Regions from separate parts of the Rhizobium rosettiformans genome, predicted to be linked through region 1. Evidence: riboswitches for the same ligand, from Rfam matches in the RefSeq annotation. Region 1 holds a riboswitch; each other region holds the start of a gene.

Region 1 (7,171 bases):
GCCCTGCAGCGTGACGGCGAAGAAGAAGAAGGGCTCGTCCGTGTTGTCGGCCTCCTTGATGATGTAACGGGTGAGCGCGTCGTCGGAAGCAAAGATGCCCCGTTTGTCCATGGCCGGCATGGTCTCTTCCGAATGAAACTGCCGGAAACCGAGCGACTGGTAGACATTGTTACGGTTCCAGAACCAGCCCTGGAAGGGATGGAAAGCCTTCGTCACATAGCCCTTGGATTCAAAGAAGGTCGCAAGCGAGGGGACCGGGCGGCGGATATACTGCTGATAGGGGATGCTGCCATAGGGCAGGAAGGCGTTCGAAAAGCCGGTCAGGGCCTCGAATTCGACATTGGCGGTCATGCCGCCGAATTCCGGCGAGAAGACGTGGCCGGACTGGCTCGCCCTGATGGTTGGCATCGGATCCGCCGAATAGCGGATGCTGCTCATGCGGGTCGGATCCCAGAGGGATTCGCTCATGACGACGATGACATCCGCCTGACGGCCGGAGAAGAAGGAGGCCGGCAGCAGATCGGTCTGCATGTCGGTAATCGCGACCTTGCTGTAGCCGTCGGGTGCTGCGACGTTGGCCATCGGCACGTTGAAGGCGAAGGCGAGCAGGAAACCGTTGTGGCGATAGTTTTCCTTCTGGTCCCACATCATCGGCACGATTTTCAGCCGATCACGCAAGGCCGAGTAGGTCATCGGATCCATCAGCGACGCGAAGCCGGCGAGCAGCGGAATCGCAAGAGCAACCCGAACTCCGCGGCCTGTCAGATTGAGGCGCGGGAAGACCTTCCGGCTCTTCCAGATGAGCGCGAAAAAGGCCGCAACGGCAACAAGGCCGCCAATTGCAAGTGCGACTGCCTTCATCGGTTCTGCGGCGACCATGGCCGGCAGGAGCTGCAGGATCTGGCGACCAAAGAGAAGGTCGCTGGGGAAGAGCGGATCCGACAGGAAAAGCTGCTTCTGGCCGGAGAAAAAGGCGGGCAGGATTGCCAGCGGGGCGATGAGAAGTGTCGACTGATAAGCCTTGCCGATGATCGCATCGGCAAAGGCGAGTATCAGGAATACGATGCCGACTGCCACCAGACCCGGCCGGTTCGACGCAGTCATGTAGTCAACCACATCGACCATGCTGCCGCGCGCCAAAATCTCGCTCAGGAAGACGATGGCGGCGGCAATAAGCCCGGTGTTTATCAGCTGAATCGCAAATTGGATGATCCAAGAGCTGCCGATTTCGCGCTCGCGCAGGACGCCGACGGCGCTAACGACATTTGCGATTCGCGATTTCGGGCTGGTTTGGACCACGTCGAACTCCAGGTCATGGGAGGGTGTCATGAAAGGTTCGCATAGGTGTCACATAAACGTCATGAATGCTACATGAACCGCGGCGTATGAGCCTTTGTTCCCGTCATTTCCTGCGCTTCGGTTTGTGCTCGGGTTCGTGCTGGCGCACCCAGCCGGTGGGGTCGCGAAGAAGCAGCGTTGCGAACCGTCCGGCGAGCCGCTAAATCGGTGTCATGAGCGAAGCAAAGAAGATCTCCGACGTCCTGCGCATTGCGGTGGCACAGTTCAATCCTGTCGTCGGCGATGTCGCCGGCAATCTGGCCAAGGCTCGCGCAGCGCGGGCGGATGCGGCCGGGCAGGGGGCTGACCTCCTCTTGCTGACGGAGCTCTTCATTTCCGGCTATCCGCCGGAAGATCTCGTCCTGAAGCCCTCCTTCCTGAAAGCCTGCCTGCAGGCCGTGGAGGCGCTCGCGGCTGACACCGCCGATGGCGGTCCGGGCGTCATCGTCGGCTTTCCGCGTGAGGGGGAGAAGGGACGGCACAATTCCGTCGCGATCCTCGATGGTGGCAAGATCCTCGCCTTTCGCGACAAGATCGATCTGCCGAACTACGGCGAATTCGACGAGAAGCGGGTGTTTACCGAAGGCGAGATGCCGGGGCCGGTGAATTTCCGCGGTGTCCGGATTGGCGTGCCGATCTGCGAGGAGATCTGGAACGATCTCGGTGTCTGCGAGACGCTTGCCGAGACGGGCGCCGAAATCCTGCTCGTGCCGAACGGCTCGCCCTATTATCGCGGCAAGGTCGATATCCGTCATCAGGTGGCGCTGCGCCAGGTGATCGAGACAGGCCTTCCTCTTGTGTTTGCCAACCAGCTCGGCGGTCAGGACGAACTCGTTTTCGATGGTGCGAGCTTTGCCTTCAACGGTGACAAGTCGCTTGCCTTCCAGATGAGCCAGTTCGAGGAGACGCTGTCGGTCACGACCTGGAAGCGGACCGCGGATGGCTGGCGCTGCGATCAGGGGCCGATGTCGCGCATTCCGGAAAAGGAAGAGGCCGACTACCGCGCCTGCGTTCTGGGCTTCCGGGATTATGTCAACAAGAACGGCTTCAAGAGCGTCGTGCTCGGGCTCTCCGGTGGTATCGATTCCGCCATCTGTGCGGCGATCGCGGTGGACGCGCTTGGCGAGGAGCGGGTTCGCACGATCATGCTGCCTTACCGATATACTTCTCAGGAAAGCTTTGCCGATGCCGAAGCCTGCGCCAAGGCACTCGGCTGCCACTACGATATCGTGCCGATCCAGGACCCGGTCGAAGGGTTTCTCTCGTCGCTGTCCGACATGTTCGAGGGGACCGAGAGCGGCATTACCGAAGAGAACCTGCAGAGCCGGACGCGCGGCACGATCCTGATGGCGATCTCCAACAAGTTCGGCTCCATGGTCGTGACGACCGGCAACAAGTCCGAGATGTCGGTGGGTTATGCCACGCTCTACGGCGACATGAATGGTGGTTTCAATCCGATCAAGGACCTCTACAAGATGCAGGTCTATGCGCTCTCGGCCTGGCGCAACGAAAACGTGCCGCCGGGTGCGCTTGGCCCGTCAGGCGAGGTGATCCCGGCCAATATCCTGTCGAAGGCACCGTCTGCGGAACTGCGCCCGAACCAGACCGACCAGGATTCCCTGCCGCCCTATCCGGTGCTTGACGACATTCTCGAATGCCTTGTCGAAAAGGAGATGGGCGTCGATGAGATCGTCGCGCGTGGCCATGACATTGCGACCGTTCACCGGGTCGAGCATCTGCTCTATCTCGCCGAATACAAGCGGCGGCAGTCGGCACCGGGCGTGAAGATCACCAAGAAGAATTTCGGACGCGATCGCCGCTATCCGATCACGAACCGGTTCCGGGATCGTTAGGCGTGTCGACAGAGAACCGCGACGCCCGGGCTGCTTTGCCTGATTTCACGGCGGAAGAGCGCAGCTACATCTTTGCTGTCGGAGCGCATGACAATCAGGATGGCGGTGTTTACCGGACGCTCTCAAGCGCAGCCTACTTCCTGCCTTCGATGGCGATCGGCTGCTACGGTCTGTGGGACGGGAGCTTCAAGATGCTCGGCATCGGGTTCCTCACGCTGATCGTCAGCTTGATCTGGGGTTTCTACACCGAATGGCGCAATGCTCACATTGAGCAGACGGGCCGGGCGATCTTCGCCAAACTGCGCCAGACGATGGAAAATCGCTCAGGTGCTGATTGATTCTTCCAAGGAGACCATGATGCGCAGTTCGGTCGAGATCTACGATATGACGACCCGAGAATGCGAGGTCGTCTGGCAGACGGATGACCTCGTCGAGGCGCCCAACTGGTCGCGCGATGGCGAGTTTCTGGTCATCAACGGCGATGGTCTTCTTTATGCGTTGCCGCTCGATGAAGACGATCCCGAACCGGAACTGATCGACACGGGTTTTGCCGTGCGTCTCAACAATGATCACGGGATCTCGCCGGATGGCGCCTCGATCGCTTTCTCCGACCATACGCTCTTCGGCAAGTCCTGCATCTATCTGCTGGGTGATGGTGACGACGAGCCGCGCCAGGTCACCGACAAAATGCCATCCTACTGGCACGGCTGGTCGCCGGACGGTAAGGAGCTTGCCTATTGCGGCGAGCGCAACGGCGCCTTCGATATCTATACCATCTCGACCAAGGGCGGGGCCGAGCGGCGGCTGACGAACGGCGAAGGGCACAATGATGGTCCCGATTATACGCCTGATGGTCAGTGGATCTATTTCAACTCCAGCCGGACCGGCACCATGCAGATCTGGCGCATGCGCATCGATGGCAGCGACCTGCAGCAGCTGACCTCAGACGGTTATGGTGACTGGTTCCCGCATCCCTCTCCGGATGGGAAGAAGGTGCTCTTCCTCTCCTACGATGCCGATGTCGAAGGCCATCCGCGCGACAAGCAGGTACGGCTTCGGTTGATGGATGCCGATGGCGGCAATGTCGAAACACTCATCGAGTTCTTCGGCGGTCAGGGCTCGATCAATGTGCCGAACTGGGCGCCGGACGGATCGGCTTTCGCCTTTGTCCGCTACTTCCCGGTCGAGGCCTGAGCCTGTCGCATTCGGGTCTGTCCCGCTGCTGGTTCTTGCGGTATTGATCCTAAGTCAGGTGCTTGCCGTTAGGTGAGAGAATCGGGAAGCCGGCGAAAATCCGGCACGTGCCCAACGCTGTGAGGCGGACTTGATGCGCAAGGGGAAACCCGGCCACTGGAGCGATCCGGGAAGGCGCGCATCCTGGATGATGCCCAGTCAGAAGACCGGCCTGGCGAGATAGACCTTTCCCGCGTGGACGGCGGGTGGTTGCGCATTGTGGGGATTACGATGCACGACAGACCGAACGAGTTCCTCGTCCGGACGGCGCCTTTCGCCGATCAGGATAAACAGGCCGTCTACCGGGCCATTCACACGCGACGCGATGTCCGCGACCAGTTCCTTTCCGATCCGCTGCCGGACGACCTGGTACGACGACTGCTTGAGGCGGCGCATGCCGCTCCCTCCGTGGGCTTCATGCAGCCATGGAGTTTCCTGCTGATCCGCTCTGCTCGAAAGCGCGAGGCGATCTGGCAGGCGTTCCGACGGGCGAACGAAGAGGCGGAGGCGATGTTTCCGGTCGAGCAGCGCGACGCCTATCGATCGCTGAAGCTGGAAGGCATCCGCAAGGCGCCGCTCAACATCTGCGTCACTTGCGATCCGGATCGTGCGGGGCCCGTTGTGCTTGGACGGACCCATGATCCCAGAATGGACGCTTTCTCGACTGTCTGCGCCATCCAGAATCTCTGGCTTGCCGCCCGTGCGGAAGGGGTCGGGCTCGGCTGGGTCAGTATTTTCCACGAATCGGAGGTGAAGGCGCTCCTTGGCATTCCGGAGCGGATCCAGATCATTGGCTACCTCTGCCTCGGCTATGTCGACGAACTCTATGCGACGCCGGAGCTTGAGGTAAAGGGATGGCGCAAGCGAATGCCGCTCGACGATTTGATCTTCGAGGAGAGCTGGGGGCAGATCGCGGAACGGCCGATCACTCCTGCAGCGGCTGTGGACCTGATGTCGCCGGGTTCCTGAGATCGATCGTTCCCTTGTCGGAAGGGAGGAAGGCAGGGCCAACGCGGCGGACGTTGAGGCTGGCCTCATCCAGTACGCGCTCCGTAGCAGGTACAGTCGCCGACGCAGCCTCTCTTTTTCTCGGTGCAACTTCGATGACGGAGGACTGGTAGTCCGGCACGGCCGGACGTGGCGTCATGCGCTGGTAGTATTGCTGAAGGTTGCAGGCGCAGGCGGGTTCCGCATCGCTGCGCCGGTTGCGGTAGAGGAAGGCGTTGGGCAGATCGCGATAGGGGCGACCGCTGACTGCCGAGATCATGTCCACGGTCTCGCTGCGCTCCGGCGCGTGGAAAAACAGCTCCGTCTCCGTGCCAGGACACATCTGCTGGCATTGCGCCGCATCGCGGGCGAAGTTCATCGCCGAGGTCTGTGACGAGATCGGGAAGAAACCGCCATCGCAGGTACGCACACACAGCGTGCGCACATTGCCGCTGGGCATCATGCTGATCTGCGGGGGCGGTGCGGAATAGGCGGCTTCGGCTGCCCGGTCCGGGCGATAGGGTTCCGTCAGCGTGTCGAGGTAAGGGATGCGTTCGGCGTCCTCCGGGTAAGCCGCTTGATCCGGTCCGCAGCCATTCGCTTCAAGTGCTGTGACCAGGGCTGCTCGCGCATCTTCTGCGCGGTTCTCGCGGAGATCGGCAAGTCTTGCCGCCAGGATGTCGCGATTGGCCTCCATCCGGGAGATTGCTGATGCCAGATCGCTGCAGTCATTGCCGCCATCCGGGCGGATCTGGACTATGGAAGAGGTCAGGCAGCGCAGCCGCCGCTGATCCTGGCGCGCCTTGCGCAGTTCGAGGTTCTGCTGGGCTATGGCACTGGCATAGCTGTTGATTTCAGGCGACTGTCCGCCCTGTTCGACCAGAACCAGCCTGTCGCGCAGTCGCTCGCAGAGCGCCGAGGCTTCAGCCCCGTTCGGCAGCGCGCTGCCGAGGGCGATCAGCAAGGCAATGGAACTGACTATCCTGCTCGGCACATCCGGATCCCAGTTGTCGTTTGCAAGGCATATGACGACCCTTGTGATCTGAAGATAGCCGAGTGACGGCCAAATGAAAATGACGGATGACGTGGCGGAAGCACGAGCGGCCATCCGCCATGTCTCGCGTCAGGCGGCCTGCGCTGCCGTCAGGGTCATCGGCGCTTCGAGCACGCTGCCGTCGATGGCGGCCACCGCCTTCATCCGCTCAAGCAGATCCTGCGACACCTCCCAGGAGACCGCGACTGCCTGGACCACGCCGATCCGCTGAGGTTCGCCGATCCGGATGCCCGGGCAGCCCATGCGCTTGAACATGCGCTCCAGGAAGACGTCGGTGACGGTAACGATGTGACTGAGACCGGATGCAAGGCCCAGCTCGCCTACCCCGCACATCAGTTCGGCCGCCGCGATCGTCACCTGGTTGCTCGCCCGGTCCTGGGAAATCTCCGGATCGATACAGAAGCGACTGGATTCCCAAACTGCGGCGCTGCGGATTTGTGGTCCATCACCGAGGAGGATGGGAAAGGTGTCGTCGAGCATGTTGGGGCCGAGCGTCGGCAGGAGGCGCAATGACCCACGCAGTCTTCCCTCGTCGCCATAGGACAGGACATAGAGAGGGTTGGCTCGGTCGTAGTCGTCGATCTCCCAGGCGTCACGCACCTGGACTTCCCAGCCCAAAAAGTCATGGAATACCCGCTTTCTCAACCTGTGCATCGCGTCGATATCGGCGGGAAACTGATTGCGACGCGTGCCGTTGATGATCCTG
Region 2 (7,171 bases), 2.1 Mb from region 1:
CCGTGCGAGACCGATTACGGTCGAGGTTTCCCGGGAAGGTATTTGCAGGCTGGCGACCCGCTCATTGACCGGATGGGTCAGCAACTTTCCGTCGTCCCCAAAGATCCAGCCGCAGATCTCTCCAACCGCGCCGGCCTGAAGGAGACCTTCCATCTCGTCGGCGTTCAAAAACCCGTCGACGAGAAGCGGAGCACGCATGTTCATCTCGCCGATGCCGACAAAGGTGACGTCCGATCGGCGCGCGAGCGCGATTGTCGGCGCGACCAGAGGCTGGTCATGCAGCAATTGCCGCTCGGCTGGAGAAGAGACTATGACCGGCAGCGGCATTGGGAAGTGCGGTGCCTTGACCGCATCGGCCATGGAGAAGATGACGTTGAAATAGGCAGCCGATCCGTCAGGGCTGATATTGCCCGTAAGCGAGACGATCTTGTGCTGCGGACATTCCATCGGAGACAACTGATCGATCATCGAGCGGAGCGTTCGACCCGTTCCCATCGCAATGATCAGCGGCTCGGACTGCTTCAGCCAGCGCTCCAGCTGCGCTGCGCCGGCTTCCGCCACTCCCACTGTCGCGGACTCGGATCCCGGATCGGTGGGAACGATCTCCACCGCCTTCAGGTCGAATTTGTGCTTCACAGCTTCGGCAAGCTCCAGACATGCCGCGATGGGATGATCGAGCCGCACCTTGATCAGCTTTTCTGCGACCGACAGGGAAACGAGGCGCTGGGCGCTCTGCCGAGATATGCCCATGGCAGCCGCGATCTCGTCCTGGGTTTTGCCGGCGACATAGTAGAGCCATCCGGCCCGCGCCGCATCGTCCAGTCTCGTCTGCCCCTCGCCACGCCGTGCCATGCAGTCTCCTCTCCGTCTGGAACACTGCTGCCAATTTTGCCCCCTCGTGTCAAATCCGGGTTCTGCGCTCGTCCCTCTATTGGAACGGTTCGAGGACTGGCGGGTTGAACCAACAACCCGTTATTCAAGGAGAACCATCATGATACGCTCCATTTCGCTCGCAGCCGCAACTGCCCTCTGCCTTGGCGCCACGGCGATGGCTCAGCAGACAGCGCCAATCCAGCAATTACCGACTCCAGAGGCTTCGGCCGAAACCAAGGCATTGGGTCCGGCTGAGTTCGTAAAGCAGGCTGCCGCGACCAATGAGTTCGAAATACTGTCTGCAGAACTTGCTCTGAAGCGTAGCGAGGACGAGCAGGTAACGGCTTTCGCCCGTACCATGCTGGACGACTACAAGCGTGCGCAGGGACAGTTGACCGACGCCGCCGAGGCCGATTCAATCGCGATGGTCATGGAACTGTCGATGGAACAGAAGCAAACGCTCACCGCGCTGGAACAGGCAGAGCAGAGCCAGTTCGACGCGGCCTACATGTCCTCCCAGATGAAGGCTCATGATCAGGCGATCAGGCTGCTGGGCGCCTATGCCGATCATGGACCGGCCGGAAGCCTGAAAACCTACGCGATTGCCAATTACCCGCTCGTCCGGATGCACAAGGTGAGAGCACAATCACAAACCAATCCTTGAAGGTCTTTAGCGCAGCAACAACGAAGACAACAAGGATATCCCTCGGTACGGTATGCAACAGTAAGCCGGTACTCACGAAAAAGAACCCCGCCGAAGCGGGGTTCAGGTAGGCGCCCTTGGGGCGGCCGGGGGAGGTTCGGGGGAGGGAACAATGATCTCTCTCATGAACCGGTAAGGCGAAGCTTTGTTCCAACGCTGGAACAAAGAAATATTTGCCCTGCAATTCTCGTGACCAGCTGTTTCGCCTAAGCGCCGCATGGACTGGGAGACGAAGTGTTCCTTCCATCGACCGACTGCCCTTGACCAACCGTCCCGCCTCCGAGCCGTTCCCCCGGAACATTTCTTGACGCCTTCCGGTTGTCCCGGAACAATGCGAGCAGACAGTGAGGTGATGATGGAAGAACTATCCAATGTCGGGAGCCGGCCACGCGTCGTGATCGTCGGCGCAGGTTTCGGAGGTCTCGCCTGCGCAAAGGCTCTGGCCGATACCGAGGTCGATGTGACGGTGATCGACCGGCGCAATCACAATCTGTTTCAACCATTGCTCTATCAGGTCGCAACCGCGGCGCTTTCGCCTGCGGATATCTCGGAGCCGATTCGCCGCACATTGGGACGGTCGGATAACATTCATGTGCTGATGGGAGAGGTGGTGTCGATCGATCCGACCGCCCGGACGGTCTCCCTCGCCGATGGGGCGGCAATTCCCTACGATCGCCTCGTCCTCGCGACGGGTTCAAAATACAACTATTTCGGTAATGAGGACTGGCAGAAACATGCGCCGGGGCTGAAATCGATCCACGAAGCCCGGCAGATCCGTCACCGCCTCCTCCTCGCCTTCGAACAGGCCGAGCGAAGCCAGGACGAGGCAGAGCAGCGCCGCCTCTTGACCAGCGTGGTCATCGGTGGTGGCCCGACCGGCGTCGAGATGGCCGGCGCCATTTCAGAACTCGGTCGCTTCATGATCGAGCGCGACTTCCGCAGCCTGCGACCGGAGCAGCATCATGTCGTACTCGTTGAGGCCGGTCCGCGTATTCTGGCAACCTTCCCCGAGAACCTCTCGGATTACGCGGCCGACTACCTCCGGAACATCGGCGTGGATATCCGGCTGAACACGCCCGTCGAAGACGTGACCGCCGAGGGCGTGCAGGTGAAGGACAGATTCCTGCCGGCGAGCTGCATCGTCTGGGGAGCCGGCGTGAAGGCATCACCGGCCGCTGACTGGCTTGGCATCTCGCCGGGCCCGGGCGGGCGCCTACCGGTGGCGCGGGACCTCTCGGTGGATGGCTTAGAGGGAGTCTATGCCATTGGCGATACCGCGCTGGCTTTGGACGAAGATGGCGAAGCATTGCCCGCCCTCGCTCAGGTGGCCAAACAACAGGGCACGTTCCTCGGCAAAGCGCTCAAAGCCAGCCTCCTAAAGGGTGCGGCAGTGCCGAACTTCCGCTTCCACAACCGCGGCAATACGGCGGTCATCGGCAGAAACGCAGCCATTTTCGACTTCGGTACCTGGCAGCTCAAAGGCCGCTTTGCCTGGCTGCTCTGGGCGATCGTCCATGTCTATCTGCTGGTCAATTTCGAGAAACGCCTGCTTGTGAGCGTTCAGTGGATCTGGCGTTACACCACCCGCCAGAGAGGCGCGCGCCTGATCGACGAAAACTTCATCGCCCCTGACAAATAGCGGCTTTCATTGACGAGCTGAGGGTAGACGCTGTTTCACAGTAGACAACCCAATCTGAGATCTATAGACGTTACGATATTACATAACCAAGAAGATCGAGGCTTGACCGCCAGGGGCTGCAGGTCCTATGCAAGCAGTGACGGTTCCCCGCCGGATGACTCCGAGGGGATTAATAGGGAACACGGTGAGGACGACCCAATAGGGACCAAGACCGTGGCTGCCCCCGCAACTGTAAGCGGATTGCTGTCCATTCTCGCGGCGTGAAAGCGCCGGGCCACTGCGGGTCACCGTGGGAAGGCAAATGGAGAGCGCATATCCGTGAGCCAGGAGACCTGCCGTCAAGTGAAGAGAACGAAGCGGACGGGGTGTTCCGATGGATACGAACTGGCTTTTGCGCCGCGCCTCCTGGCGCGCCGACCACACGCCATTTTGCCTCCGGAGAAATCCTGCGGAGGAACGGCATGCATTACCTTCCAGATCATGACGCGCAGGGACGGGCGATCGGCCTTGGCCATGGCGTAACGCTCGGCGTTTCGTCGTTCGATGAGGTCCGCCCATGAGCTGTACCAGCAAGGGCTGCCCGATCCGGGTCACCGATATCGGTTGGGGGCCGAAGTCATCCCAGTTTTTGGTCCGAGGCGTTTCCTTCTCCCTCGATGCCGGCGACCGGCTGGCAATCGTCGGGCCGAACGGGGCTGGCAAGACCACGCTTCTGCGCTGCCTCTATCGCGGTGTTAGCCCGCTGGAGGGGCGCGTCGAGGTCGACGGTCAGGATATCTGGCAGATGAGTGCCCGCCAGCTTGCCCGTCGGGTGGCGGTCGTTCTGCAGGAAATGCCGGGCGACTTCCCGTTCACCGTCCGCGACGTGGTGATGATGGGGCGCGTTCCCTGGCGCGAAGGCCTTGCGGGCTGGAGCGAAGAAGACCGAGCCGAAGCAGAGCACGCGCTCGATCATCTCGATCTGCTGCGGCTGGCGAACCGGCAGTTCTCGACCTTGTCGGGAGGTGAGAAGCAGCGTGTCCTGGTGGCACGTGCGCTGGCGCAGAAGCCTGAAATCCTCATACTCGACGAGCCGACCAACCATCTGGATATCCGCCACCAGCTCGAGATCCTCGATCTGCTCGGCGCTTTGAACCTGACGATCATCACGACCCTGCACGACATTAACCTCGCCGCCGAGTTTGCAACGCATATTGCCCTGATGCATGGCGGCCGGATGAATGCGTTCGGCCCACCGGAAGCTGTTTTGACCGAACAGGCCCTGTCCGGAACCTTCGGTGTCCTCGCCGCCCGTCAACAGGCGGAGGGCGCTCGATCCCATCGTTTTTCCTTTTCCCTTGCCTTGACCTGATTTTGAAAGGATCCGCCCATATGGCTTCCCGTCTTCTATTGTCTGCTACGCTCTTTGCCTCGGTCTTCGCCGCCTCCTCGGTCTTCGCCGCCTCCTCGGCCTTCGCCTATCCTGTCACGGTCAAGAGCTGCGATCGCGAGGTCACGTTCGACGCCCCTCCGGCACGTGCGATCTCCAATGACGTCAACCTGACCGAGATGATGCTGGCCCTGAAACTGCAGGACCGCATGGTCGGTTACACCGGGATCTCCGGTTGGAAGACGCTGGATGAGGGGCTGCGGGAAGGTGTGAAGGAGTTGCCGGAGCTTTCGCCGAAATACCCGACGAAGGAAGTGCTGCTGAACGCCGATGCCGATTTCTACTTCGCCGGCTGGAACTACGGCATGAAGGTTGGCGGCGAGGTGACGCCCGAAACGCTCGAGCCCTTCAAGATCAAGGTCTACGAGCTGACGGAGTCCTGCATCCATATCATGGCGAAGAACAAGCCGACGATGGACGACATGTTCGTCGACCTGCTGAACCTCGGCAAGATCTTTGGCGTCGAGGACCGCGCCGAGGCCCTGGTTGCTGGCTACCGCAAGCAACTGGACGACATCACCACCCGCATCGGCGGCATCGAAAAGCCGGTCCGCGTCTTTGTCTATGATTCCGGCACCGAGAAGCCCTTCACCTCGGGTCGCTTCGGCATTCCGACCGCAATGATCGAAGCCGCAGGCGGCGTGAACATCATGGAAGACGTCGAAAAGAGCTGGACGGAAGTGTCCTGGGAGCCGGTCATCGAGCGCAATCCGGAAGTCGTCGTCATCGTCAACTACGGCGATGTCACGGCCGAACAGAAGATCGCTTTCATGAAGGAAAACCCGGCCTTCAAGAATCTCGATGCCGTCAAGCAGGATCGCTTCGTGGTGCTGGAATATGTTGAGGCAACACCGGGGCCGCGCAATGTCCAGGCAATCGAGCGGCTCGCAAACACCTTCCATCCGCGCAACATGTAATCCGCAAGGCGGGACCGCGAACCGGTCCCGCCCGGCACGAAATTCGAGGCAGAATGATGCACGGTCGCATGTTTCTCTGGATGGGTCTGGCTATCGTGCTGCTGGCCCTCTGCCTCACCGCTGGCGTGTCCCTGGGTTCGGCTCCCATTCCGGTCAGCACTGTCTGGTCGATCGTGGCCAGCAAACTCGCACCCGGTACATTTGAAGTGACATGGTCGCCCGGTCGCGAGAGCATCGTGTGGGACGTTCGCTTCCCGCGCGTCATCCTGGCTGGCCTCGTGGGTGCCGGCCTCGCAACGGTGGGGGCTGTCCTGCAAGCGGTGACGCGCAATCCACTGGCCGATCCGCATCTGCTCGGCGTCTCCTCCGGCGGTGCCCTCGGTGCGATAATCGCGCTTCTCCATACCGGTCTGATCTTCGGCCTGGTCACGGTGCCGCTCTTTGCCTTCGTGGGTTCCCTGATGGCGACGCTCGCGGTCGTCACTGTTACGCGCTTCACCGGCGCAGGTGCCGATCGCCTCGTATTGACCGGTGTGGCCATCGCTTTCGTGGCGACCTCGCTTGGCAATCTCGCGATCTTCCTCGGAGATCCACGCGCCGCTCATACGGTGGTCTTCTGGATGCTGGGAGGGCTTGGCCTCGCCCAATGGTCGCATCTTCTCTATCCGGTGGCGGTGCTTTCAGTTTGCCTCGTCTTCCTTGTCGTTCGCGCCCGGGAAATCAACGCCATGGCCATGGGCGACGAAACGGCAGCAACGCTTGGTATTCCCGTCGCCCGATTCCGCGCGGAGCTCTTTGTGATCACCGCGCTGCTGACAGGTGTGATGGTCGCCTTTTCGGGTGCCATCGGCTTTGTGGGCCTTCTGGTTCCGCATTTCGTCCGCCTGACCGCCGGCAGCGACAATATCAGGGTCATTCCCCTTTCGGCATTGGCCGGCGCCGTCATCCTCATTCTGGCCGATATCGTGTCGCGCACGATCATGGCGCCTGAGGATGTCCCGATCGGGGTAATTACCGGGCTTGTGGGCGGGCTTGCTTTCATTCTTCTCCTGCGACGGCGATAGTTGGAGCCTGCCTATTGCCCCTGTTTCGTTTTTGCCTAGACTGAAGAAAAACGAAATAAGGGGAGGGGGCGGCATGATGTTCTCCGCGAGACAGGCCGAGATCATGACTCTGGCCAAGGAGCAGGGCCGCGTTCTGGTGGACGAGCTCGCCGCGCGCTTCGCAGTCACACCGCAAACGATTCGCAAGGACCTCAACGACCTGTGCGACGCACGCGCCCTCAACCGTATCCACGGCGGTGCCGTCTTTCCGAGCGGAAACGAAAACGTCAAATACGAAGCACGCCGTTCGATGGCGGCCGGCGAAAAGCAGGCGATCGGCCGCGCTGCAGCCAACCTGATCCCGGACAATTCCTCCCTCTTCATCAACATCGGCACCACGACGGAAGCTGTGGGCGAAGCGCTTGTTGACCACAGGGAATTGATGGTCATCACCAACAACATCAACGTTGCCAATCGCTTGCGCGTCTATCCCTCGATCGAGGTGGTCATCGCCGGCGGTGTGGTGCGTGGTTCTGACGGCGGGATCGTCGGCGAGGCAGCCGTGGA
Region 3 (7,171 bases), 1.3 Mb from region 1:
AACCTCCTGGGTCGAGCCCGGCTTCAGCACCAGCGGCGAGGCGCCGTGATAGAGGCCCCGGTTCTCCGTCAGATAGGGTTTGATATCAGCAGTCGCGGTCAACGCATTGGCCTCGCCGACGATATCGACGAAGGCGCGCAGCCGGTCCGCAAGGCTCATGGTCACATTCATGCTTGTCATCCCTCCGTGCCACGCGGTGCTGCCGCCCGCATCAGCCGGTCATTGATCGCCTCGCCCAAACCCTCGTCGGGGATTTGCATGACGGCAATACCCGCAGCCCCGCTCGCATCCGCGCGCTTCAGATAGTCGAAGAGATTGCTGGCCGCCTCGGTAAGGTCTGCCGTCGGGCTCAGGTTGAAAACCGCATGCGCGGCCGCCGCGCCGGATATGTCGCCGGGACCAAAGGCGATCAAGGCTTCCCTATGGGACACCTCTGTCGCATTCAGCCGCACGGCAGCATTGGGTGCATAATGCGAAGCGAGCATGCCCGGCGCCTCGATCGCTGCCGTTCCCGTAGCCTTGGGACGAACGACCTGCTTGCCGGTGACGGACTCGATCGCTTCGACGGCGATGCCGCCCGGTCGGAGCAATCGGATCTCGCTGTCCTCCACCTTCACGATCGTCGATTCCACGCCGACAGGGCAGGGGCCGCCATCGACGATCACCTCGATCTTCTGGCCGAGATCGGCGTCCACATGCTCTGCTGTCGTCGGGCTGATCCGCCCGGAGGAATTGGCGCTCGGAGCCGCAAGCGGTCGGCCGAGACTGCGGATGAGCTCTGCCGTAAATCCGACCGGGACGCGTATGCCGACCGTGTCGAGCCCGGCGGTCGCAAGCGGATGAATGCCGGAATGTTCGTTAAGCGGCAGAACCAGCGTCAAAGGCCCTGGCCAGAAGGCCTCGGCCAGCTTGCGCGAGATCGGGTCGAACACGGCGTAGCGTTCCGCCATGGCGAGATCCGCCATGTGGCAGATCAGCGGATTGAAGCGCGGCCGCCCCTTGGTCTCGTAAATGGACGTAATGGCAGTCGGATGGGTTGCGTCGGCTGCAAGCCCGTAGACGGTCTCGGTGGGGATCGCCACCGGAAGATGCCGCAGAAGCACCTCGGTCGCTGCCGAAATTGCCTCCGCCTTGTCCGTGTCGTGAGCGATCGGGATGATCCGCGCCATTTTCGAGAGCCTTCCAGTCTGCCTGCGATCGTCCTTATCGCGTGCGGAACGAGGCGGCAAACCTCTTTTTCAGCGCAGCCAGGGGCAGTTTCCACCCTAATTTTTAAAGGGGGAGGCGAAATCGTTCGAATTTTAACTACCGACGTAACTGAAAGAAAGAATTGTTCGCCTATGGTCCAGATAAGAGACGGAAAGCCTCACTCGGGGAAATGGACAGATGCAGCAAGTCAAGAATCCGGCCGCCAGCATTGCGCTTCGTGTCGCGACCGCCATGCATCAGATGGGCATCGACGGTCTGCCGCGCAATTACGAGCTGGTCTATGAGGCCTATTCAGGCAGCAATCCCGAACTGGTGCGTGAGTTCATCGCGCTCGGCAAGGTGAAGACCCAGGAAGCCCTCGACGAACTCGGCCGTAAATATCTGCCGCATCACCATGAAGACGGGCTTCTGAGCCGCCAGAATGGCCAGGTTCGCGCCGAGATGAGCAATTTCATCAGCCTGCTGAACGAAGAGAAGATTTCGCTCACCGATTACGGCCGCGTCATCGGCCATGCCTCCAAGACCATCCTGACTGAAGCCGATCTCGAAGGCACGCCGCTCGGCCAGTCGATCAAGATGCTGAAGGCCGCGACCGAAAAGCGCGCCCACCAGAACAGCAATGTCGTGCGCGCGGTGGTCGACAAGACGGCATCGCTCGCCGACCTCCAGCGCGAGGCCGAAGAGGCCGAAGCCGCGAAGTTCGTCGATCCGGTTACCCGCCTTGCCTCCCGCCGCGCCTTCAACAAGGCCGTTGCCAAGATCTACGTCAACCCGGAAATGCCGGTGCTCTGCGGCGTCGCGATCGGCGAGATCGACGACTATGCCCGAATCCAGGAGCAGATGGGCCCGGCGGTCGCCGAGCGGTTCCTGATGCAGGTCGCCAAGGTGCTGGAAGCCGTCTCCGGCGGTGGCGATCTCGCCTGCCGCTTCGATGCAGGCCGCTTTGGTCTGCTGCTCTACACGTCCGACCAGGAAGAGATCAGCCGCGTCGTCGAACTCGTCCGCGCCAAGCTCAAGGCCACCAATTTCGTCGGCTCGTCGACGGGTGCGCGCATGGGCCAACTCGGCATGTCCTTTGGCATCTGCTATTCCGAACAGGCCCCGAACGCCTTCGACTTCACCAACTTCGCCGAAAAGGCGCTCGCCACATCCAAGGCAGCCGGCGGCGATACCGTGACGATCTACGGTGCAAGCGATTATGTCTCGAAGGATTGGCTGCTCTACAAGAAGAAGCCGGTCGGCGGTTTCGGCGCCTGAGCGTCGAAGTCCACTTTCAAAGTTTTGCGATGATCTTCCTGAGCTCGGCGTCTCGTGCGCCGAGCATCAGCACGTTTCGCAGCGCCTCTTTCGGATCCACGGTCTGGAACAGCAGCCCGTTGTCGCGGACTGAACGGTCGATGGTCATCGACTTGGCCTCTGCTTCCGGCTTGATCGCCACGGCGAAATACATTCGTCCGTAATTCTGCTTGATCTGCTCGAAGAACACCTCTTCGCCACCGAGTTCGGCAAAGAAGTTGGCGATGTAGAAGGCCCATTTGACATCGGCATACTGCGCGAAGTTCGTGCGCGCCGCCGTCACGTGACAGTAGCCCAGATGCGGGCTGTTGTTTAGCGTGCGGTGGAAAATGACCTTGGGAAACTTGATCGAGCGATGGAAGGCGTTGATCCGCTCATGCGTCGTCTCGGCGGCCCGCTCGAGCCGGCGCCCGGTACGCGCAGCCACTTCCTCGTAGGTCAGATACCGGCGTTCGTCCGGCAGCCAATCCTCGCGGCTGCGCGAAATCCGTCCGGTTCGAAGGAATTCGGTATGGACGGCCTTGGATGGCGACGGCGGCTTCGTTTCCGCTTTCGGAGCCGCGTAGTATCTGAGTTTCTGCATCTTGACGCTCTGACGGTACCCGGACTGATTGCTTGAGCTTAACGCAGCATGGTTAATCATGATTTGATGGTATTCTACATCGGCGAGATTTCGCGAGGCTTGCCGCAGTGCAATTCCGGAGAATGGCCTTGAATCGCCCGTTTGCGCCATGATTTCAGCGGCCGGAAAGATGCCGCCGCCACACCCTTCGGAAAACAATGGGAAATTCCCGAAATCTCTCCCCTAGATCGCCATCTGTGCGATGTCGCAAACGATTTGGGCCGTGTCGTTCCGCAATGCAGCGCAGCCCTGCGCCCTGTGATTAGATGCAGGCAAGCTCGAGGTGCTGCCCTGCTAGGGAGGGTGGGAAATCGGGAAGCCGGTCAAAATCCGGCGCTGCCCCCGCAACGGTGGTGGAGAATGCGTTTTGGCACAAGGCCACTGGGGGCAACCCTGGGAAGGCGCCGACGCGGTCCGCAAATGGACCACTCCTGAGCCCGGAAACCAGCCTCGGCAGACGGACATTTGAGGTTGCGGAGGGCGACCGGAGATAGCCATGCACACCGCCTTCTTAAGGCGGGCGCTGTGCTCTCTTCTCCCCCGAATTTTTGAAACACGAGGACGACATGGACCTGCAGGCCAACGTGCTGCGCCAGCTGAAGAACCGCCGCGAGGGTTTCTCCCTTGAGCAACCATTCTACATCGACCAGGACTATTTCAAGCTCGACATGGAGATGATCTGGTATCGCGACTGGCTGTTCATCGGCCATGACTGCGAGATCCCGCGCGCCGGCAACTATTTCACCGCCCAGATCGGCGACTATCCCGTCGTCATCGTGCGCGGCAAGGATCAGGTCATCCGGGCCTTCCACAACACCTGTCGCCACCGCGGCCACCGCGTCTGCACCAAGGACAAGGGCGCTGCGGCGAAGCTCGTCTGCCCTTATCACAACTGGACCTATGACCTTGACGGTTCGCTGGTCTTCGCCCGCCAGATGGGCGAGACTTTCGACAAGGCCGAATTCGGCCTGAAGACCTTGCATTGCGAAAGCGTCGGCGGCTACATCTTCGTCTGCCTCGCCAATGAGCCTGCCGATTTCGCGCCCGTCCGCGCTTCCATCGAGCCTTATCTCCGACCGCATCGCCTCTGGGAAGCCAAGGTCGCCCACAAGAACACGATCATCGAAAAGGGCAACTGGAAGCTCGTCTGGGAAAACAACCGCGAATGCTACCACTGCGCCGGCAACCATCCGGAGCTCTGCCGTACCTATCCGGAAGCCCCGACTGCAACCGGCGTCCAGGGTGCAGGCGATGATCCGTTCATTTCCGAGCACTGGGCGCGCTGCGAAGCCGCAGGCCTGCCGTCCACGTTCAACATGGACCCGTCGGGCCAGTTCCGCACCGCCCGCATGCCGCTGATAGAGGATGCCGAGAGCTACACCATGTCCGGCAAGCGCGCCGTGAAGAAGCCGCTCTCCGCCGATGTGCCGATCAGCCATATCGGCACCATGCTGCTCTTCCACTATCCGACGACCTGGAACCACATTCTCGGCGACCACGCGATCTCCTTCCGCGTCCTGCCGATCTCGGCGGAGGAAACCGCCGTCACCACCACCTGGCTGGTCAACAAGGATGCGGTCGAAGGCGTCGATTACGACTTGGAAGAGCTGACCCATGTCTGGAACATGACCAACGACCAGGACCGCTCGATCGTTGAAGAGAACGCCTTTGGTATCCGCTCGCCGGCCTATGAGCCCGGTCCCTATTCCGTCGATCACGAAGGTGGCGTCATGCAGTTCGTCGAATGGTATTCCAACTTCATGATGGGCCGCCTGCAGGGCGACAAGGCCCGCCTGTCCGTGGTGGCGTGAGATGAACATCGCCGTCACCCAGTATCGCCATGTCGATGAGATGCGCCCCTGGTCCGACCGAGAGCATCTCTTGGAATGCGTCGCCGTCACGCCGGAAGCTGCCGACGTGATGACCTTCACCTTCAAGCCGAACAAGCCGGGCCTCTGGTTCCGTTATCTGCCCGGCCAGTTCGTGACGCTCGAGATCCCCGTCGGGCCAGAGCCGGTCATGCGCACCTACACGCTCTCCTCCAGCCCCTCGCGTCCCTATACTGTGGCCGTGACTGTCAAGGCGCAGAAGGAGAGCATCGGCACCCGCTGGATGCTCGACAATCTGAAGCCCGGCATGGCGCTGAAGGCCTTCGGCCCGCTCGGCGACTTCTCCTATGCCAAGTATCCGGGCAAAAAGTATCTGTTCATTTCGGCCGGCTCCGGCATCACGCCGATGATGTCGATGACCCGTGATCTGAGCGACCGTGCGCCCGACAGCGACATCACCTTCCTCAACTGTGCTCGTTCGCCCGACGATATCATCTTCCGCTGGGAGCTGGAGGCCAAGGCACGTGATATGCCGAACTTCCAGCTCGGCTTCATCATTGAGCAACTGGGGCGCGGCCAGCTCTGGTCTGGCCTGAAGGGCCGCATCGACAAGGCGAAGATCGCGCTACTCGCCCCAGATTTCCTCGAGCGTACCGTCTTCTGCTGCGGTCCGGCCCCCTTCATGGCGACCGTGCGCGAGGCGCTGGAAGGGGCAGGCTTCGACATGAAGCAGTATCATGAGGAGGCCTTCCAGCCGGTCAAGTCCGAGCCCTTGGTCGTGGTCGCTGACCATGCCGATGGCGAGCAGGCCACCAAGGTCACCTTCGCCATGTCGGGCAAGGACGGCCTCTGCGCTCCCGGTCATACGGTTCTGCAGGCGGCCCGCGCCGCCGGTGTCCGCATCGGCGCTGCCTGCGAATCTGGCCTTTGCGGCACCTGCAAGGTCATGAAGCTCTCGGGCGAAGTCGAGATGGACCACAATGGCGGCATCCTCGATGACGAGATCGACGAGGGCTACATCCTCGCCTGCTGTTCGCGGCCGAAGGGCGATATTGAGATCGAAGCCTAAGCGTCGGACAAGACATCAATTGACCGTGAAGCGAGGGCGGGTCCGGAGTGGGCTCGCCCTCCTGCCTTTCTGCGGGGTCTCGCCATCCCTTAACCCCTTGCAGCGCAGGCCCTTGCGGTTTAGCATCCTCTGATGGAGGCTTGCGATCGCCACATGCGATCGGATCTGGCCTCGGCCATGAAGGCCGGCTGGTCGACGGTGTCTCCGGGTCAAGGGGGATCACGCATGAAGCTTGTCTCTGCTTTCGCCGTCGCATGCCTGGCTTTGGCCGGGGTCATGACATCCGGGACCGACGTCCGCGCCGGCGGCATCGAAGTCCGCATCTATCAAAGCCATACCAGCTACCGTCACTACGAGCGCGTGACAGTCTACTCGCGCCACCACGTCTATCGTGGCCATGGGCACCGGCTGCATCGGCCGGGCTATGTCTATCGCAACGGGCTCTGGTTCTCGCCGCGCTCTATGCGAGCCGGCGTGATTGTCGACAGGCCGGTGCCGCGCCGCCACGTCGTGCAATATAGTGCGGGCATCAACCCGAAGCACTACAGCTGGTGCGCCGAACGCTACCGCTCCTATCACTGGCGCAGCAACAGCTTCCAGCCGTATCACGGGCCGCGCCGGACCTGCCTGTCACCCTATTACTGAGCCGTTCGGGAACAATTGGCCTCTCCCTCCGTTGACGGGCACTTGTGCGCGAGAACGGTCGCTGGACCGTTGCGCGCGGAACGCGAAGCATGAACACGGTGTTAATCCTGAGTTCAGGCTCGCCTCACTAACTTATGTCTCAAGGTCGAGGACCGGGCGTAACCGTCCGTTTCGGTCGACCCTGATAAACATGCAGGGAGAAGCATCATGAAGACTGCATTGAAGACGACCGCCGTGGCAGCACTCGCGTCCATCATGGCAATTACAGGCATGATCCCGGCCCAGGCCCAGGTCATCCGCCCGGTCGCGTCGATCGCGTCCACCACAGATGCCACCAATGTTCAGTACCGAGATCGCTACGATCGTCGTTATGACCGCCGTGTCGACCGTCGCATCGATCGCTACGAGCGCGCCCGCTACTACAATGGCCATCGTGGCTATCGTGAGCGCCGCGCCGGCTACCGTTACCACAACGGTTACTGGTATCCGCTCGCAGCCTTT
Region 4 (7,171 bases), 420 kb from region 1:
GGAATGGCAAAAGTCCCTCATCCGGCTTGTCGTCACCCGGCAGCACGACGATGACCGCGCCGCTGCGACGGGCTGAGGCGTGCAGCGCCTCCAGCGCATAGTGAAAGTAACTCGCCCCACCTAGCGCCCTGACCACGATCAGCCGCGCATGGCGTGCCGTGCGCTCGATATAGGTATCGACCGACATCGGATGCTTGAGCGTCATCAGGCTGGCGAGCCGCCAGCGAACCGCCTCTCCGCCCCTCGCCTGCACGGCGGCCGCGATCGCAGCCAGCTCCGTATCGGCCGCCGAGAGGAACAGCACGTCCCCTGGCGTCTGGCCGAGATCGATCGCCTCGTCGCCGTCGCTGATCGATCCCTTCTGGGCAAGCAGGAGATGCATGGATCAGCCAGCCGCCGCCTGAACGTCCTCGACCACAGAACCGAAGTCCCATTCATGCAGGCCGATGACGACGATGCGCGTTTCGCGCTTTTCAGCCGATGTCCAGGGGCGGTCGAAATAGGTTTCGATGCGGGTGCCGACGGCCTGGATGACGAGGCGCATCGGCTTGCCCGGCACGTCGATGAAACCTTTGAGGCGCAGGATGTCGTGTTTCTCGATCACAGGCTTCAGGCGATCGATGAAATCGGACGCGTCTTTGATCGCACCAAGCTTCAGGACGAAGCTTTCAAATTCGTCGTGATCGTGATGATGATCGTGGTCTTCGCCCGAGGCATGCAGCGCCTCGTGCTCCAGCTCGTGATGCGACTTCCGGTTCTCGATGTCGTCTTCGGTGCTGGCGCCAATGCCGAGCAGCACGAGCGAGGGCACTTCGCCGTTCTTCGCCTCGATCATCGAGGGCTTGCGGCTGGTGCGGCCAGTCACCTCGGCGCGTACGGCGGCGATGCCGGCGGCATCCAGCAGATCTGTCTTGTTGAGGACGATCAGGTCGGCGCAGGTCAGCTGGTCCTCGAACAGTTCCTCGATCGGGCTTTCGTGGTCGAGATTGTCGTCCTCGGCGCGCTGGGCAGCAACCGCATCGTGGTCATCGGCGAAACGACCGGCGGCAACAGCCGCGCTGTCGACGACGGTAACAACACCATCGACAGTGACGCGGGTGCGGATATCCGGCCAGTTGAAGGCGGCGACCAGCGGCTGCGGCAAAGCGAGACCTGAGGTCTCGATGACGATATGGTCGGGCTTCACGTCGCGGTCGAGCAGCTTCTGCATGGTCGGCACGAAGTCGTCGGCAACCGTGCAGCAGATGCAGCCATTGGTGAGTTCGATGATGTCGTCTTCGGTGCAATTGTCAGCGCCGCAACCCTTCAGCACATCGCCATCGACGCCGAGATCGCCGAATTCATTGATGATCAGCGCGATCTTCTTGCCGCCGGCATTCATCAGCATGTTGCGGATGATGGTGGTCTTGCCGGCCCCGAGGAAGCCGGTGATGACGGTGGCGGGGATCTTTTGCTGCAACATGGTTCAACCCTTCATTTTCAACGGCAAGCCCGCCGCGATAAAATAGACTTCAGCCGCCTCTGCGGCGATGGCTTGGTGGAGACGGCCGGCATGGTCGCGGAAGGCGCGGGCCATCTTGTTTTCGGGCACGATGCCGAGGCCGACTTCATTGGAGACGAAGATGATGGTGGCCTTGAGTTCCCCAAGACTGGCGGCGAGTGCCGCGCTGTCTGCGTCGACGTCACGGCCTTCCTCCATCATCAGATTGGTGACCCAGAGCGTCAGGCAGTCGACGAGGATCACCCGCTCGGGCTTGTCGAGCGTCTTCAGTACCCCGACGAGATCCAGCGGCTCCTCATGCGTCGTCCAGCCGTCATTGGCTCGGTCGGCCTTGTGGCTCTCGATGCGGGCGCGCATCTCGTCGTCCCAGGCACGGCCAGTGGCGAGGTAAAACCTGTCGAAGCGCGTATCGCGCGCTAATCCCTCGGCAAAGCGTGACTTGCCCGAGCGTGCGCCACCGAGAACCAGGATGGATCGGGATTGGGATGCGGTCATGGAGTGCCATGGCCCCCAACCGCGCGCAGATGCCCTGCTGCGCATGCATCAAACATGCACGAAATATCAGGAGATGCCCTGCCCGCAGATACGGACGGACATCCACGGGACCGCAAGGACCCGTCGAAACAATGTGTCGCCACGACAACCTCCGTGCTGGCAACGGGGAGACCTCCCCAGTGTGGGCACCATGCCCGTGGATGGCAGGTCTCCTGGCTCGCAGGTCGTGGTCTTTAAAGGACCGTCGGGTTCTCCTCGCCTTCCCAGGGTTAGCTAGCAACACGAAAGAGCGGACGATTCGTAGAATAAGAGGCGTCCTGCCCCGGCTGATCGTGTTGCCACCCCAGTGGCTTTTCCGTCCTGCCGTTTTTCAGCGGCCGGCCGCACCCTGCGACCTGTTGCCACTTGAAACGGCAGAGCGGATGGAGAACCCTCGCTGCAATACAGTCGCGGGGTCGGCTGCGTTCGGCGTGCCCGGTTGGGGTCCACGCCTTCGCATTCCCTTTTGCTCTCCGGACAACATCTCTGCCGTTCGGAAACCATCCAGCACGAGGATTAGGCCGAGGTCGAAGCCGAGTCAATCACAGCTGCGGCGGAGAGCTGCGTCATTGCGCACGAGGGTCGATCAAGGGCTTGCGGAGCAGTCCGGCGTGACGGCTGGGTCGCAATCCGGCCGCAGGCGAATGGTACCCACGGCTCCCTGTTCGACCGGCGTACCCTTGCCGATGTCGGCGGCGCGACGCGCAGGTTGTGCGGGGGCTGCGGGCTGCGGCGGCTGCACCTCGGCCACGGGTGGTGCCGCCATTTCACGCGGTGGCGGAGGAACTGCCGTATTCTGGGTAGTCAGAGCAGAAGGCTTACGCGGCGCCGCCTGCGGCGCTGCCGAGGCAGCGCGTGGCGATGCCGCCCGAGCGTTCGGCACAATTATCGGCGGCGGTTCCGAAGCGAGCCGCGTGGAAATGGTTCGCTGCGGCAGGGGCTTGCGGACACGCGGCGTGGTCAGGGAGAAGGCAAAGCGGATCCGGGCTGCGACCTCTTCCGCCAGCGCCTGACGCGCCCAACGCGGGTCGTCCGTTGGGCTGTTGACGGTGAATACGCCCTGGGCGACCGGTTGCCCGGTTTCGACCGATGTCGCTGTTACCGTGAACTTCGCCTGGGCGAGACGCCGACGGGCGCCCTCGCCAAATCCCAGGCGATCGATCTTGACCAGCAGGACGACGCGCTCGGCACCCGCAGGAGGACGCGTTGCTGCAATCGCAGCGGAGACACGGCGATCGACGCTTTCGATGAGGTCGAGCGGGATGCGCGCATCGGCCATGACCGTCACGTTGCGGACGTAGTAGACCAATGGACGGTCAATGCTGCGCCCGAAGAAGACAGAGCAGGATGCGAGCAGCAGGGCGAAGCCCATGGCGACGGCAATGCGAAGGCTGCAAGCGAACATGACGACCCCGGACAGGTGATTCTGAACCTGCCCGAGAATTCGCCATTTATGGTTAGTGTAGAGTTAACTTGCCGCCTGAAGGGTCGCGAAGAGTGACGCTGCCGATGCGAACTCGCCGTAACGGGCCTCACGACGCGCTTCGGCTTCGGCATCAGAACCCCAATGCTCGATGGTCCAGTCCTCGTCGAGATGGGCAAGCGACCAGACTTCGTCCAGATCGAAGGCGCCCTCGGCAAAGGCAAGGGTCAGCACAGCCGAGCCCGTCAGCGTGGTTACCACGTTGAGGCAGGAGATCTGGAAAGTATCGCGGTAACGCTCGAGAGCGCGCGCGTAAGCAGCAATGGCTTCCTTCGGTTGCTCCTGATGCATCACGCCCTCGACGAGGATGAAGCGGGCGCCGTGCGCGGTCGAGATCCAGCCAAGCAGTGGGTCCCAGCGAGCCGACTGACGGTCGATCAGTTCTTTCGGGCCGTCGGCGCGGTAGCAGAGAAGATCAGTGCCTGCGAAACGGACGATCTCGTCGAACACTTCGTCCAGACTGTTCGAAACGGCGTCGATGGCGGTATTCGCGAGTTTGGTGATCGGCATGGTCGCGGGATCGATGAACTCGCCCTGCCCCGCCCATTCGGCGACCACGAGTTCTGCTGCCTCACGGGTGGGCAGCGTCAGGAGGTTCTTCGCCGGCGTCTTCACCGACTTTCCGTCCAGCGTAATGGAGAAGCCGTCGTCGCGGGTCTCGATCCCGACGCTCTCATAAAAGCGCTTCGGCAGCGGCCGCTTCATCTGGATCTGCGCCCGGCGCACCGGATCCTCATGGCTGGGCTCCGGAATGAAGGTCCCGAAAATGTCCTGGCTGAGTTCGTCGCGCATCAAGAGCTCCTAGTGGATATAGGCCAGAAGGTCGGCCGGACGCTCGACCACGGCATCGGCACCCGCTTTCCAGAGATCGTCGGCCTTGGCATACCCCCAGGCGACACCGATCGCGGTGGCACCGGCGGCCTTCGCCATCTGCATGTCGTAGATCGCGTCGCCGATGACGATGGTCTCACGCGGCGCTATGCCTGCCTCGTCACAGCATTCCGTTACCATGGCCGGATGCGGCTTGGACGGGCAGTCGTCTGCTGTCCGGCAGAAGAGGAAATGGGGCTTGAGGCCATGACCTTCAAGGATGGTTTCGAGCCCGCGGCGCGACTTGCCGGTGACGGCGCCGAGCCAGATATCCTCGCGGGCGATCAGCGCGTCCAGGACTTGGCGGATGCCATCGAACATGGTTTCGCCGAAACCGGAGTCACGGCGGACATCGGCAAAGATCGCCTTGTAGTGGGCCGCCATGGCGACCGCTTCGTCATCGGCATGCGGCTTGCCGTCCATGCGGGCGATCGCGATGTCGAGCGTCAGGCCGATAATCGACTTGGTCGTCTCCAAAGCGGGCTCCGGCTTGCCGAAGGCGGTGAAGGTGTGGCGCATGACTTCATGGATCAGGCCGGCGCTGTCGACCAGCGTGCCGTCGCAATCGAACAGAACAAGCTTCATTCGCCGTCCCTGTCACCATCGCGCTGGTCGAGACCGAGCAGGTTCCAGGTCTGGACCATGTGCGGCGGCAGCGGTGCCGTAACCTTCAGGCGACCGCCATTCGGATGCGGCAGGTCGATGTAGCGGGCATGCAGATGAAGCCGCTTTTGGACGCCGCCGGGGAAATCCCAGTTGTGGTCGTCGATGAAGTATTTGGGATCGCCGATGATCGGATGCCCGATATGCAGCGCGTGGACGCGCAGCTGGTGCGTGCGGCCGGTATAGGGCTCCATTTCCAGCCAGGCGAGGTTCTGGGCTGCCGTATCGATGACACGGTAGTAGGTGATGGCGTGGTCCGCCCCTTCCTCGCCGTGCCTGCAGACTCGCATGCGGTCGCCTTCGTCGGTCTGGTCTTTGGTGAGCCAGGTCGAGATCTTGTCCTCGTGCTTGCGCGGGACGCCCTTCACCAGCGACCAGTAGATCTTCTTTGTGTCGCGCTCGCGAAACGCTGCCGTCAGCTTCTGGGCGGCGCCGCGCGTACGGGCAACGACGAGTACGCCGGAGGTGTCGCGGTCGAGGCGATGCACCAGGCGCGGCTTTTCGCCCTTCCGGCTCGTCCAGGCTTCCAGCATCTTGTCGATGTGGCGATTGAGACCAGAACCGCCCTGCACGGCAAGGCCGGCGGGCTTGTTGAGTACGAAGACCTTCTCGTCTTCATGCAGCAGCATGCGCGACAGGAGTTCGTGGTCGTCGCCGTGCTTCAGATCGTGGCTGGCGATCGGGCCGGTCTTCTTGGCGTCGACATCCATGGGGGGAACGCGCACAACCTGACCGGGCTGAACGCGGGCGTCTGTCTTCACGCGACCGCCGTCGACACGGACCTGGCCCGAGCGCAGAAGCTTCTGCAACGCGCCGAAGCCCAGACCCGGGTAATGGATCTTGAACCAGCGGTCGAGCCGCATGCCAGCCTCGTCGGCTTCCACGGTGATATGTTCGATGCCTGCCATCAGGATACTTTCTCGCTCGGGTTCTCCACCCACTTATCCCGTGCCTTTAGTAGATTTCGGGCGGAAAGGGAAAGCGGAAATGCAGGCTCGGGCGTCAGAACAGGCTGCGGCCGAGGGCGAGACCACCGAAAGCGGCCGAGAGGGACAGGACAAGGCTCGCTCCGACATAGGCCAGGGCCAGATGACTTTCGCCACGTTCGAAGAGCGCCATTGTATCGAGTGAAAAGGAGGAGAATGTGGTGAACCCTCCAAGGAAGCCGACCACCAGCAGCAACTGCATCTCCATAGGGGCGGAGAACCTACGCGCCAGCAGTTCGGTCAACAGACCGATGATGAACGAGCCGACGATGTTGACGGTGATCGTGCCCCAGGGGAAGCCCATCCCCAGCCAGCGGGTCATGGCAATCCCGGTGAGATAGCGGGCTACCGATCCGGTTGCACCGCCGATCGCGACGAGCAGGATGTGGAACATGGATGCCTCCGGCTTTAACGGCTCTTGCGCGCGCCGTTCAAGCCGGTTCGGGCCACCGCGTCAAGCCTTGGCCGACGCCAGAAATTCCGCCACGAAAGCCGACAGCGCCTTCCAGTCGGTGAATTCGTGGTCGCGACTGACATCCGTCGGAGCGTTTTCATGCTCTGCCATACGCCGGATGATCCAGCGCTTGAAGAAGTCATATTCGGTATAACGGAGTGCTCCGGCTGCGTGATGGATCATGCCGGGCTTCCAGCCGCTGGTCTCAAGAAGTGTGTCGGGATAATGCGCGGCCTCCTCACGTTCTTCCTCGAATTCACTGCGGATCAGCAGCGAAAGAGAGATGAGGGCCGTTGGCACACTGTTCAGCCAGACCGCCTCCTGCTTGGCAAAGGCGGTGAAGGCTGCCGGATAGCGCGCCGCGTGAATCGGTGCGCAAAGGATAGCCGCTTCCGGATGGCCAACCGCGTATTCGCCGCCGGAGCTTATGTCGAACAGAAGCGCCCGGTCGCCTTCGGCCTCGACCGCCGACGCGACCGCTTCCGCGATCTTGCGTGTCTGCCCCTCAATCGACGCGTAGCCGACTAGAATAATCATGGTTCTGGTCCTTCCCTGATGACGCACTCAGAGTGCTGCAAGGACATGGATGATGCCTTGATCTGGCGCAAAGCGGGACATCCTCAGACGCCGACGCAACCATTACACTTTTATTCAAAACCACTCATTCGACTTAAAGATGC

The links. Region 1 has a riboswitch for cobalamin ahead of bluB (5,6-dimethylbenzimidazole synthase). Riboswitches for the same ligand answer to the same signal wherever they lie in the genome.
Region 2: linked by a shared signal. The riboswitch ahead of D4A92_RS06935 (ABC transporter ATP-binding protein) and the one ahead of bluB (5,6-dimethylbenzimidazole synthase) in region 1 are both predicted to bind cobalamin.
Region 3: linked by a shared signal. The riboswitch ahead of D4A92_RS11980 (aromatic ring-hydroxylating oxygenase subunit alpha) and the one ahead of bluB (5,6-dimethylbenzimidazole synthase) in region 1 are both predicted to bind cobalamin.
Region 4: linked by a shared signal. The riboswitch ahead of cobU (bifunctional adenosylcobinamide kinase/adenosylcobinamide-phosphate guanylyltransferase) and the one ahead of bluB (5,6-dimethylbenzimidazole synthase) in region 1 are both predicted to bind cobalamin.

The regions. Positions count from the first base shown of each region.
Region 1 covers NZ_CP032405.1:3,783,772-3,790,942, reverse strand. Annotated here, with positions in the region: gene D4A92_RS18590 (LTA synthase family protein) at 1-1,329, opposite strand, end outside; gene D4A92_RS18585 (NAD+ synthase) at 1,512-3,191, shown strand; gene D4A92_RS18580 (hypothetical protein) at 3,194-3,529, shown strand; gene D4A92_RS18575 (TolB family protein) at 3,549-4,385, shown strand; cobalamin riboswitch at 4,425-4,614, shown strand; gene bluB (5,6-dimethylbenzimidazole synthase) at 4,656-5,393, shown strand; gene D4A92_RS18565 (DUF2865 domain-containing protein) at 5,350-6,405, opposite strand; gene D4A92_RS18560 (acyl-homoserine-lactone synthase) at 6,535-7,171, opposite strand, start outside.
Region 2 covers NZ_CP032405.1:1,469,958-1,477,128, forward strand. Annotated here, with positions in the region: gene D4A92_RS06920 (sugar-binding transcriptional regulator) at 1-852, opposite strand, end outside; gene D4A92_RS06925 (DUF4142 domain-containing protein) at 992-1,537, shown strand; gene D4A92_RS06930 (NAD(P)/FAD-dependent oxidoreductase) at 1,932-3,215, shown strand; cobalamin riboswitch at 3,339-3,569, shown strand; gene D4A92_RS06935 (ABC transporter ATP-binding protein) at 3,772-4,566, shown strand; gene D4A92_RS06940 (ABC transporter substrate-binding protein) at 4,587-5,561, shown strand; gene D4A92_RS06945 (FecCD family ABC transporter permease) at 5,630-6,625, shown strand; gene D4A92_RS06950 (DeoR/GlpR family DNA-binding transcription regulator) at 6,699-7,171, shown strand, end outside.
Region 3 covers NZ_CP032405.1:2,490,106-2,497,276, forward strand. Annotated here, with positions in the region: gene D4A92_RS11960 (FAD-binding oxidoreductase) at 1-180, opposite strand, end outside; gene D4A92_RS11965 (L-threonylcarbamoyladenylate synthase) at 177-1,169, opposite strand; gene D4A92_RS11970 (GGDEF domain-containing protein) at 1,387-2,466, shown strand; gene D4A92_RS11975 (DUF6656 family protein) at 2,483-3,088, opposite strand; cobalamin riboswitch at 3,392-3,594, shown strand; gene D4A92_RS11980 (aromatic ring-hydroxylating oxygenase subunit alpha) at 3,694-4,938, shown strand; gene D4A92_RS11985 (hybrid-cluster NAD(P)-dependent oxidoreductase) at 4,940-6,025, shown strand; gene D4A92_RS11990 (BA14K family protein) at 6,251-6,670, shown strand; gene D4A92_RS11995 (BA14K family protein) at 6,878-7,171, shown strand, end outside.
Region 4 covers NZ_CP032405.1:3,362,107-3,369,277, reverse strand. Annotated here, with positions in the region: gene cobN (cobaltochelatase subunit CobN) at 1-382, opposite strand, end outside; gene cobW (cobalamin biosynthesis protein CobW) at 386-1,462, opposite strand; gene cobU (bifunctional adenosylcobinamide kinase/adenosylcobinamide-phosphate guanylyltransferase) at 1,466-1,996, opposite strand; cobalamin riboswitch at 2,182-2,555, opposite strand; gene D4A92_RS16530 (hypothetical protein) at 2,622-3,440, opposite strand; gene D4A92_RS16525 (ATP12 family chaperone protein) at 3,504-4,310, opposite strand; gene D4A92_RS16520 (HAD-IA family hydrolase) at 4,320-4,973, opposite strand; gene D4A92_RS16515 (RluA family pseudouridine synthase) at 4,970-5,959, opposite strand; gene crcB (fluoride efflux transporter CrcB) at 6,054-6,431, opposite strand; gene D4A92_RS16505 (flavodoxin domain-containing protein) at 6,492-7,028, opposite strand.